DNA from 2 places in the Janibacter sp. CFPM2_SD2 genome. Region 1 is predicted to be linked to the other one. Evidence: riboswitches for the same ligand, from Rfam matches in the RefSeq annotation. Region 1 holds a riboswitch; the other holds the start of a gene.
What was found. A riboswitch is a leader RNA that binds a small molecule or an ion and turns the genes downstream of it on or off. The one in region 1 is predicted to bind thiamine pyrophosphate.
Positions count from the first base shown of each region.

Region 2: linked by a shared signal. The riboswitch ahead of thiC (phosphomethylpyrimidine synthase ThiC) and the one ahead of AC2W7J_RS14440 (ECF transporter S component) in region 1 are both predicted to bind thiamine pyrophosphate.

Region 1 is NZ_JBNFOF010000179.1:2,561-6,204, forward strand. Features, by position in the region: partial or broken gene AC2W7J_RS14425 (ATP-binding cassette domain-containing protein) at 1-566, shown strand, start outside; partial or broken gene AC2W7J_RS14430 (NAD(P)H-quinone oxidoreductase) at 661-1,637, opposite strand; gene AC2W7J_RS14435 (DUF4235 domain-containing protein) at 1,637-1,924, opposite strand; TPP riboswitch at 2,057-2,159, shown strand; gene AC2W7J_RS14440 (ECF transporter S component) at 2,236-2,880, shown strand; partial or broken gene AC2W7J_RS14445 (ATP-binding cassette domain-containing protein) at 2,825-3,644, shown strand, end outside.
Region 2 is NZ_JBNFOF010000002.1:4-3,647, reverse strand. Features, by position in the region: gene AC2W7J_RS00230 (helix-turn-helix transcriptional regulator) at 1-655, opposite strand, end outside; partial or broken gene thiD (bifunctional hydroxymethylpyrimidine kinase/phosphomethylpyrimidine kinase) at 710-1,538, opposite strand; TPP riboswitch at 1,590-1,697, shown strand; gene thiC (phosphomethylpyrimidine synthase ThiC) at 1,695-3,446, shown strand.

The sequences.
Region 1 (3,644 bases):
ACTCCGGGGCGGGCAAGACCTCGCTGCTGTGGGCGGTCGGCGGGCTGCTCGCGCCGGGGCAGGCGAGCGGCTCGATCACACTGGGGGACACCGCGATCGGCGAGGAGGCGACCTCGCGCGCCGCCGGTGCCGTGCTCATCCCGCAGGGCAGCGCCCTCGCCGAGGTCCTCACCGCCCGCGACAACGTCGCGGTGCCACTCGTCGCAGCCGGTGTGCCCGGCGGGGACGCGCTCGCCCAGGCCGACCACGCGCTCGCCTCCGTCGGCTCGACGAGCACGGCGACCACCTCGCCGAAGAGCTCTCCGGCGGTCAGCGGCAGCGCGTGGCCGTGGCTCGGGGACTGGCGCTGGCCTCCCTTCGCCTGGGGGCGGGGGCGGCGGTGCTGCTCGCCGACGAACCCACCTCCGAGCTCGACCACGACACCCCGCGAGCGGGTCGTGGTGCTGCTCGAGGACCTCGCCCGCCGCGGCGCGACGGTGCTCCTGGCGACGCACGACCCCGAGGTCGCCGAGATCGCCCCCGCCCGCTGGCACCTCGACGACGGCCGCCTCACCCCGACCCCCTGACTCTGCAGGACCCTAGGGTTTTGCAGGGTTGGGGCCGGGCAACTCTGCAGGACCCTAGGGTTTTGCAGGGTTGGGGCCGGGCGAAGGGGGTGGCTCAGGCGGTGAGCAGGATCTTGCCGATGTGACCGCTCGCCTCGAGCTCGCGGTGGGCATCGGCGGCTCGGTCGAGCGGGTGGGTGCCCTGGACGATCGGGCGGACCGCGCCGTCCTCGACGAGCGGCCACACGTGCTCGCGCACGGCCGCGACGATGGCTGCCTTCTCCGCAGCGGGGCGGGCCCGCAGCGAGGTCGCGATGACCGCGGCGCGCTTGCTCAGCAGCTTGCCGAGGTCGAGCTCGCCCTTGCGGCCGCCCATGAGGCCGATGACGACGAGCCGGCCCGACGTCGCCAGCAGGTCGACATTGCGGGGCAGGTACTTGGCGCCCATGAGGTCGAGGACGACGTCGGCCCCGTGGCCGTCGGTCGCCGCCCGCACCTCCTCGACGAAGTCCTGCTCGCGGTAGTTGACGAGGATCTGCGCGCCGAGGTCGCGGCAGACGTCGAGCTTGTCCTGCGACCCGGCGGTCACGGCGACCCGCGCACCCGCTGCTGTCGCGAGCTGGATCGCCATCGTGCCGATGCCCGACGACCCGCCGTGGACGAGGAAGACCTCGTCGGGCTGGAGGTTGGCCGTCATGAAGACGTTGGACCAGACCGTGCACGCGACCTCGGGCAACCCCGCGGCATCGGTGAGGGAGACCCCCTTCGGCACGGGCAGCAGCTGTGCCGCAGGCACCCGGACCTGCTCCGCATAGCCGCCACCGTCGACGAGGGCGCAGACCTCGTCGCCCACGGACCAGCCCTCGACACCGGGACCGACCTCGCGGATCGTGCCCGAGACCTCGAGGCCCGGCAGTGGCGAGCGCCCGCGGGCGGCGGGTAGTGCCCGAGCCGCTGCATGACGTCGGCGCGGTTGACCCCGGCGGCCACCATGTCGACGACGACGTCGCCCGGGCCGGCCGTGGGGGCCTCGACCTCGGTGACCTGCAGGGCGTCGGCGTCACCGGGCTCGGTGATGGAGACGCCGCGCATCAGGAGACCTTGTCCAGCTCTCCCTGGACGGACTGCATGGCCTCGGGCAGGTGACCCGCGGACTTCTTGTAGAAGCTCGCCGCCTGGCGCGTGGCCATGGTGCGGGCCAGGCCCATCGCCAGACCGGCGAGGGCGGCGAAGGCGATGGCCTCGCCGATGGGGTTCTCGGGGTTGTTGGGGTCGATCGTCTCGCCCTTGCCGAGGCGCGACCACGCGATGGAGATGACCTTGTTGGCGACGATGCCGGCGATGATCGCCGAGCCGGTGCCCAGCACCTTCCAGACCATGTTGCCCACGAGACGTCCTTTCGTACACACACGCTGCGGAGGTGGCGACGGTCGCCGCCACCCGGTACGTCTCCAACCCTGCCACAGGACGGGCACGGCGGACCGCCCGTCCACCCGCGCGGCTATGCTGGCCGGGCACGACAGGGGAGCGCAGCAGCGCTGAGAGTGCGGGTGACCGCAGACCCTCGTACCTGATCCGGCTAGCACCGGCGTAGGGAGTCGAGTCTCAGGGAACGTCGTCGACGCACGGCCCGTGGCCGGGTGACGGCGCCGATCCCTCCCTGTGGAACCCACACAGGAGAAGCATCAGCATGACCACCACCAAGACGCCGGCCGCGTCCCGCGCCGGCACCGTCCTCGCGACCCGCCCCCTCATGGGCTGGCGCACCGTCGACCTGCTGACCGTCGCCTTCCTCGGCGTGGCCTTCGGCGTCGCCTACTGGGGCTACAACCTCGTCTACGCCGGGCCGCTCTCGGTCGTCGGCTCCGCCTTCCAGCCCGCGATGGGCCTCGTCGTCGGCTTCTGGTTCATCGCCGGCGTCGTCGGTGGGCTCGTCGTGCGCCGCCCCGGCGCGGCCGTCGCGTGCGAGCTCATCGCCGCGGTCGTCTCGGCGCTCTTCGGCAACCAGTGGGGCGCGACGACGATCCTCTCCGGCCTCGCGCAGGGCATCGGCGCCGAGCTCGCCTTCGCGATCTTCGCCTACAAGGCCTTCGGCCCGGCCGTCGCGCTGCTCGCCGGCGCCCTGTCCGCCCCGCTGGAGTGGGTCTACGAGATCGTCTGGTACTTCGCCGACTGGACCTGGACGTGGAAGCTCGCCTACCTGCCGCTCATGGTCGTCTCCGGCATCGTCATCGCCGGCCTTGGCGGCTGGGCCCTCACCCGGGCGCTCGCCGCGGCGGGTGCGCTCAACCCCTTCCCCCCGGGGCAGGAGCAGCTCGAGCGCAGGGCCGTCTGATCCCAGCGGTGTCGGAGGTCGAAGGGGGTGCCCGTGGCGCCGTCGAGGTCCGCGGGCTGACCTGGCGTCCCGCAGGTCGGCGGGAGCCGGTCCTCACGGACGTCGACCTGAGCCTGCGGCCCGGCGAGCGGGTGCTGCTCGTGGGACCGAGCGGGTCGGCAAGTCGACCCTGCTCCGGGCCCTCGCGGGCCTGCTGCTCACCGTCGACTCCGGCGACCTCGCCGGTGAGGTCACCGTCGACGGGGCGGCCCCCGGTGAACGGGCGGGGGCGGTCGGGCTCCTGCTCCAGGAGCCCGGGTCGGGCACCGTGGCGGCGACGGTCGGTCGCGACGTGGCCTTCGGGCTGGAAAACATCGGCCGGCCCCCCGCCGAGACGCCGGCCGTCGTCGCGTCCTGCCTCGACGCCGTCGGCCTGGGACACCTGCCCCTCGACACCCCGACCCACGCCCTGTCGGGCGGCCAGACCCAGCGACTCGCGCTCGCCGGGGCCCTCGCCCTGCGACCGGGGCTGCTCCTGCTCGACGAGCCGACCGCGATGCTCGACGCCGACAGCGCCGCGCAGGTGCGCGATGCCGTCGTCACCGCGGCGGCCGGGCTGACGACGTCGTCGTCGAGCACCGCCTCGAGCCCTGGCTCGAGCACGTCGACCGGGTGCTCGTGCTCGGCCGCGACGGGCGCATCCGCCACGACGGTGACCCGCGGAGGGTCCTCGCCGAGCACGGCGAGAGCCTGGCGGCCGACGGCATCTGGGTGCCGGGTGTGCC
Region 2 (3,644 bases), on a different contig from region 1:
CCGTGCGCTCGGAGCAGCCGGCGTGACGGGCGATGGTCGCGGCCTTGTGGCCGGCGGCCAGCAGGCAGAGGACCTCGTGCTCCCGCTGGGTCAGCTGGGCGACGTGCAGGGTGGGCGGCGCCAGGTGCTCCGGCTCGAGCAGACGCACGAGCCCGGCGACGACGGGCTGCACCGCGGTGAGCAGCGCGAGGTCGCGCTCGCCGTAGTCCTCCCCGCGGCGCCCCACGAGGAAGGCGACGAACTCGGTGCCGGACCGCACGGGCAGGGCGGCGACCTGGTCGATGCCCCAGATCTCGAGGCTGCCGCGGCACTTGCCGGAGGCCTGCCACGCGGCCTGGCCGCCGTAGGCGAGGCCGGCGGTCGTCGGCTCGAGGTCTCCGGCACGGATCGGGTCGAGCAGCGGGTCGGGGCCACCCGTGATGCGCAGCTCGTCGCTCATCCGGGCGCGGGCCGCCGGTGTCGCGGCGCTGCCCACGGCGCGGACCTCGAAGCCGTCGGGGGCCCCGTGGACCATGAGCCCGGTCGGTGAGGAGAGCAGGTCGACGAGCAGGTCGCTCATCCGCGCCAGCCGGGCGTCGACGTGCTCGGAGGCGCCAGCGACCCCCGTGACGAGCCTGACGACCGTCGCGTACTCGTCGATGCCCTTCCCCGACATGGGGGACATCTTCCTCGCGCGTCGGGGGATGGTAAAGGTGTGGTCAGCAGATGGTCACGGGTGCTGCCACCGCCGCTGCTCGTGGAAGTGGTGCACCGGCCCGGCGCCGACCCGATCCCGAGTGACTCCCCCGTGCCGCAGGGCCTCGGTGAGCCAGTCGCGCGCCTCCCGCACGGCCGGCAGCCACCCCTCGTGCCGGGGGCGAAGGGCGGCGATGGCCGAGCTGAGCGTGCAGCCGGTGCCGTGGGTCGCGGTCGTCGGGACCCGCGGACCGCGCAGCGCGAACGGTCCGTCGTCGTCGAGCCAGAGGTCGACCGCCTCCGGGCCGTCGAGGTGGCCACCCTTGAGCAGCACCGGCGGCACCGAGCGCGCGCAGCCGCCCGGCCTGCTCCGGCAGGTCCTCCTCGCTGCCGGCCGGGGACGCGTCGAGGAGGACGGCGGCCTCGGGCACGTTGGGGGTGATGACGTCGGCGCGGGGGAGCATCGCGCGCACGGCGTCGACGGCCTCGGGGGCGAGCAGGCGCGACCCCGAGGTCGAGACCATGACGGGATCGAGGACGACCGGCGTGGTCGCGAGGGGTCCGCTCGTCAGCAGCTCGTGCACGGTCTCGACGAGTTCCGCGGAGGCGAGCATCCCGACCTTGACGACGTCGATGCGCACGTCCTCGACGAGCGTCTCGACCTGGGCGCGCACGACGTCGACGGGCACCTCGTGCACGAGCGTCACGCCCCGCGTCGACTGCGCCGTCAGGGCCGTGATGACGCAGGTGCCGTAGGCGCCCAGGGCACTGAAGGTCTTCAGGTCGGCCTGGACCCCGGCACCGCCCGACGGGTCGGAGCCGGCGACGGACAGGGCGACCGGCGGTCGCGGGAGGGCGGTCATGGTCGCACCGTAACGGTGCCCGGCGGGGCACCGACGGCGTGTGGTTGGATCGGGGTACCCCGCGGGAGCCCGGGCACGGGCTGAGATCGGACTGCTGCCGTCCGGACCGTCTGAACCTGTCCGGATCATGCCGGCGAAGGAAGAGGAGGCGCCCGCGTGCGCACACCCGTCGAGTCAGAGCTCCACCCCCAGCACCGTCGCGAAGAGGTCGTCGACCCCCACGACCCGTCGATCAGGGTCGCGGTCACCGCGATCTCCCTGGCCGACAGCCCCGACGGCACCCCCAACGAGGACGTCCACGTCTACCGCACCAGCGGGCCCGGTGCCGACCCGGAGGTCGGCCTGCCCGACCACCGGGGTGCGTGGATCACCGGTCGCGGTGACGTCGAGCCCTACGAAGGGAGACCCCGTCACCTCGCCGACGACGGCCGTGCGGCGCAGCGGCGCGGTGCTGCTGCGGCGGCGTGGCAGGGCCCGGCGCGTCGCCCCCTTCGTGCCGTGGCCGGCAGCACGGTGACCCAGCTGCACTACGCCAGGCGCGGCGAGATCACCGCGGAGATGCGCAGCGCCGCACTGCGAGAAGGCTGCTCGCCCGAGCTCGTCCGCGACGAGGTCGCCGCCGGCCGGGCGATCATCCCGGCCAACGTCAACCACCCGGAGTCGGAGCCGATGGTCATCGGCCGGGCGTTCCTCACGAAGATCAACGCCAACATCGGCAGCTCGGCCGTCACCTCGTCGATCGCCGAGGAGGTCGACAAGCTCACCTGGGCCACCCGCTGGGGTGCCGACACGGTCATGGACCTGTCGACCGGCGACGACATCCACACGACGCGCGAGTGGATCATCCGCAACAGCCCCGTACCGATCGGCACCGTGCCGATCTACCAGGCCCTCGAAAAGGTGGACGGGAAGGCGGAGGAGCTCACCTGGGAGATCTTCCGCGACACCGTCATCGAGCAGTGCGAGCAGGGCGTCGACTACATGACGATCCACGCCGGGGTGCGGCTCGCCTTCGTGCCCCTGACGGCCGAGCGGGTCACCGGCATCGTCTCCCGGGGTGGGTCGATCATGGCCGGCTGGTGCCTGGCCCACCACGAGGAGTCCTTCCTCTGGACGCACTTCGACGAGCTGTGCGAGATCTTCGCCCGCTACGACGTCGCCTTCTCGCTCGGCGACGGGCTGCGGCCGGGGTCGGTCGCCGACGCCAACGACGAGGCGCAGCTCGCCGAGCTGCGCACCCTGGGCGAGCTGACCCTGCGGGCCTGGGAGCACGACGTGCAGGTCATGGTCGAGGGCCCGGGCCACGTGCCGCTCCACCTCGTCAAGGACAACGTCGACCTCGAGCAGGAGTGGTGCCACGGGGCGCCCTTCTACACGCTCGGCCCGCTCGTCACCGACATCGCGCCCGGCTACGACCACATCACCTCGGCGATCGGCGCGACCGAGATCGCCCGCCACGGCACGGCGATGCTCTGCTACGTCACGCCCAAGGAGCACCTCGGCCTGCCCGACCGCGACGACGTGCGCACCGGGGTGGTCACCTACAAGATCGCCGCGCACGCCGCCGACCTGGCCAAGGGGCATCCGCGGGCACGCGAGCGCGACGACGCGCTCAGCCGGGCGCGCTTCGAGTTCCGCTGGCACGACCAGTTCGCGCTCGCCCTCGACCCGCCGCGCGCGATGGCCTTCCACGACGAGACCCTGCCGGCGGAGCCGGCGAAGACCGCGCACTTCTGCTCGATGTGCGGACCGAAGTTCTGCTCCATGCGGATCAGCCAGGACATCCGCGACGCCTACGGGTCCGGTGCGGCGCAGCAGGCCATCGCCGAGGCCGGCATGGCGGCGAAGTCGCGTCAGTTCGTCGAGCTCGGCTCGAGCGTCTACGTGCGCGACGAGGCGACCCGGTGAGCCTCGTGCCCGGGCTGCCGCCGACCGGCCGCGCGGCGTGCGCGCCGGCATCGTCGGCAACTACGTCGACCAGATCAACATCTTCCTGCCCGTCGTCGCGCTCGCCCCGGCGCTGGCGACCCTCGCCGGCCCGCACGCGGGCGTCACCGCGGGCGCCCGTCGTCATCGTTCGCGACGCTCCTCGGGCGGCCGATCGGC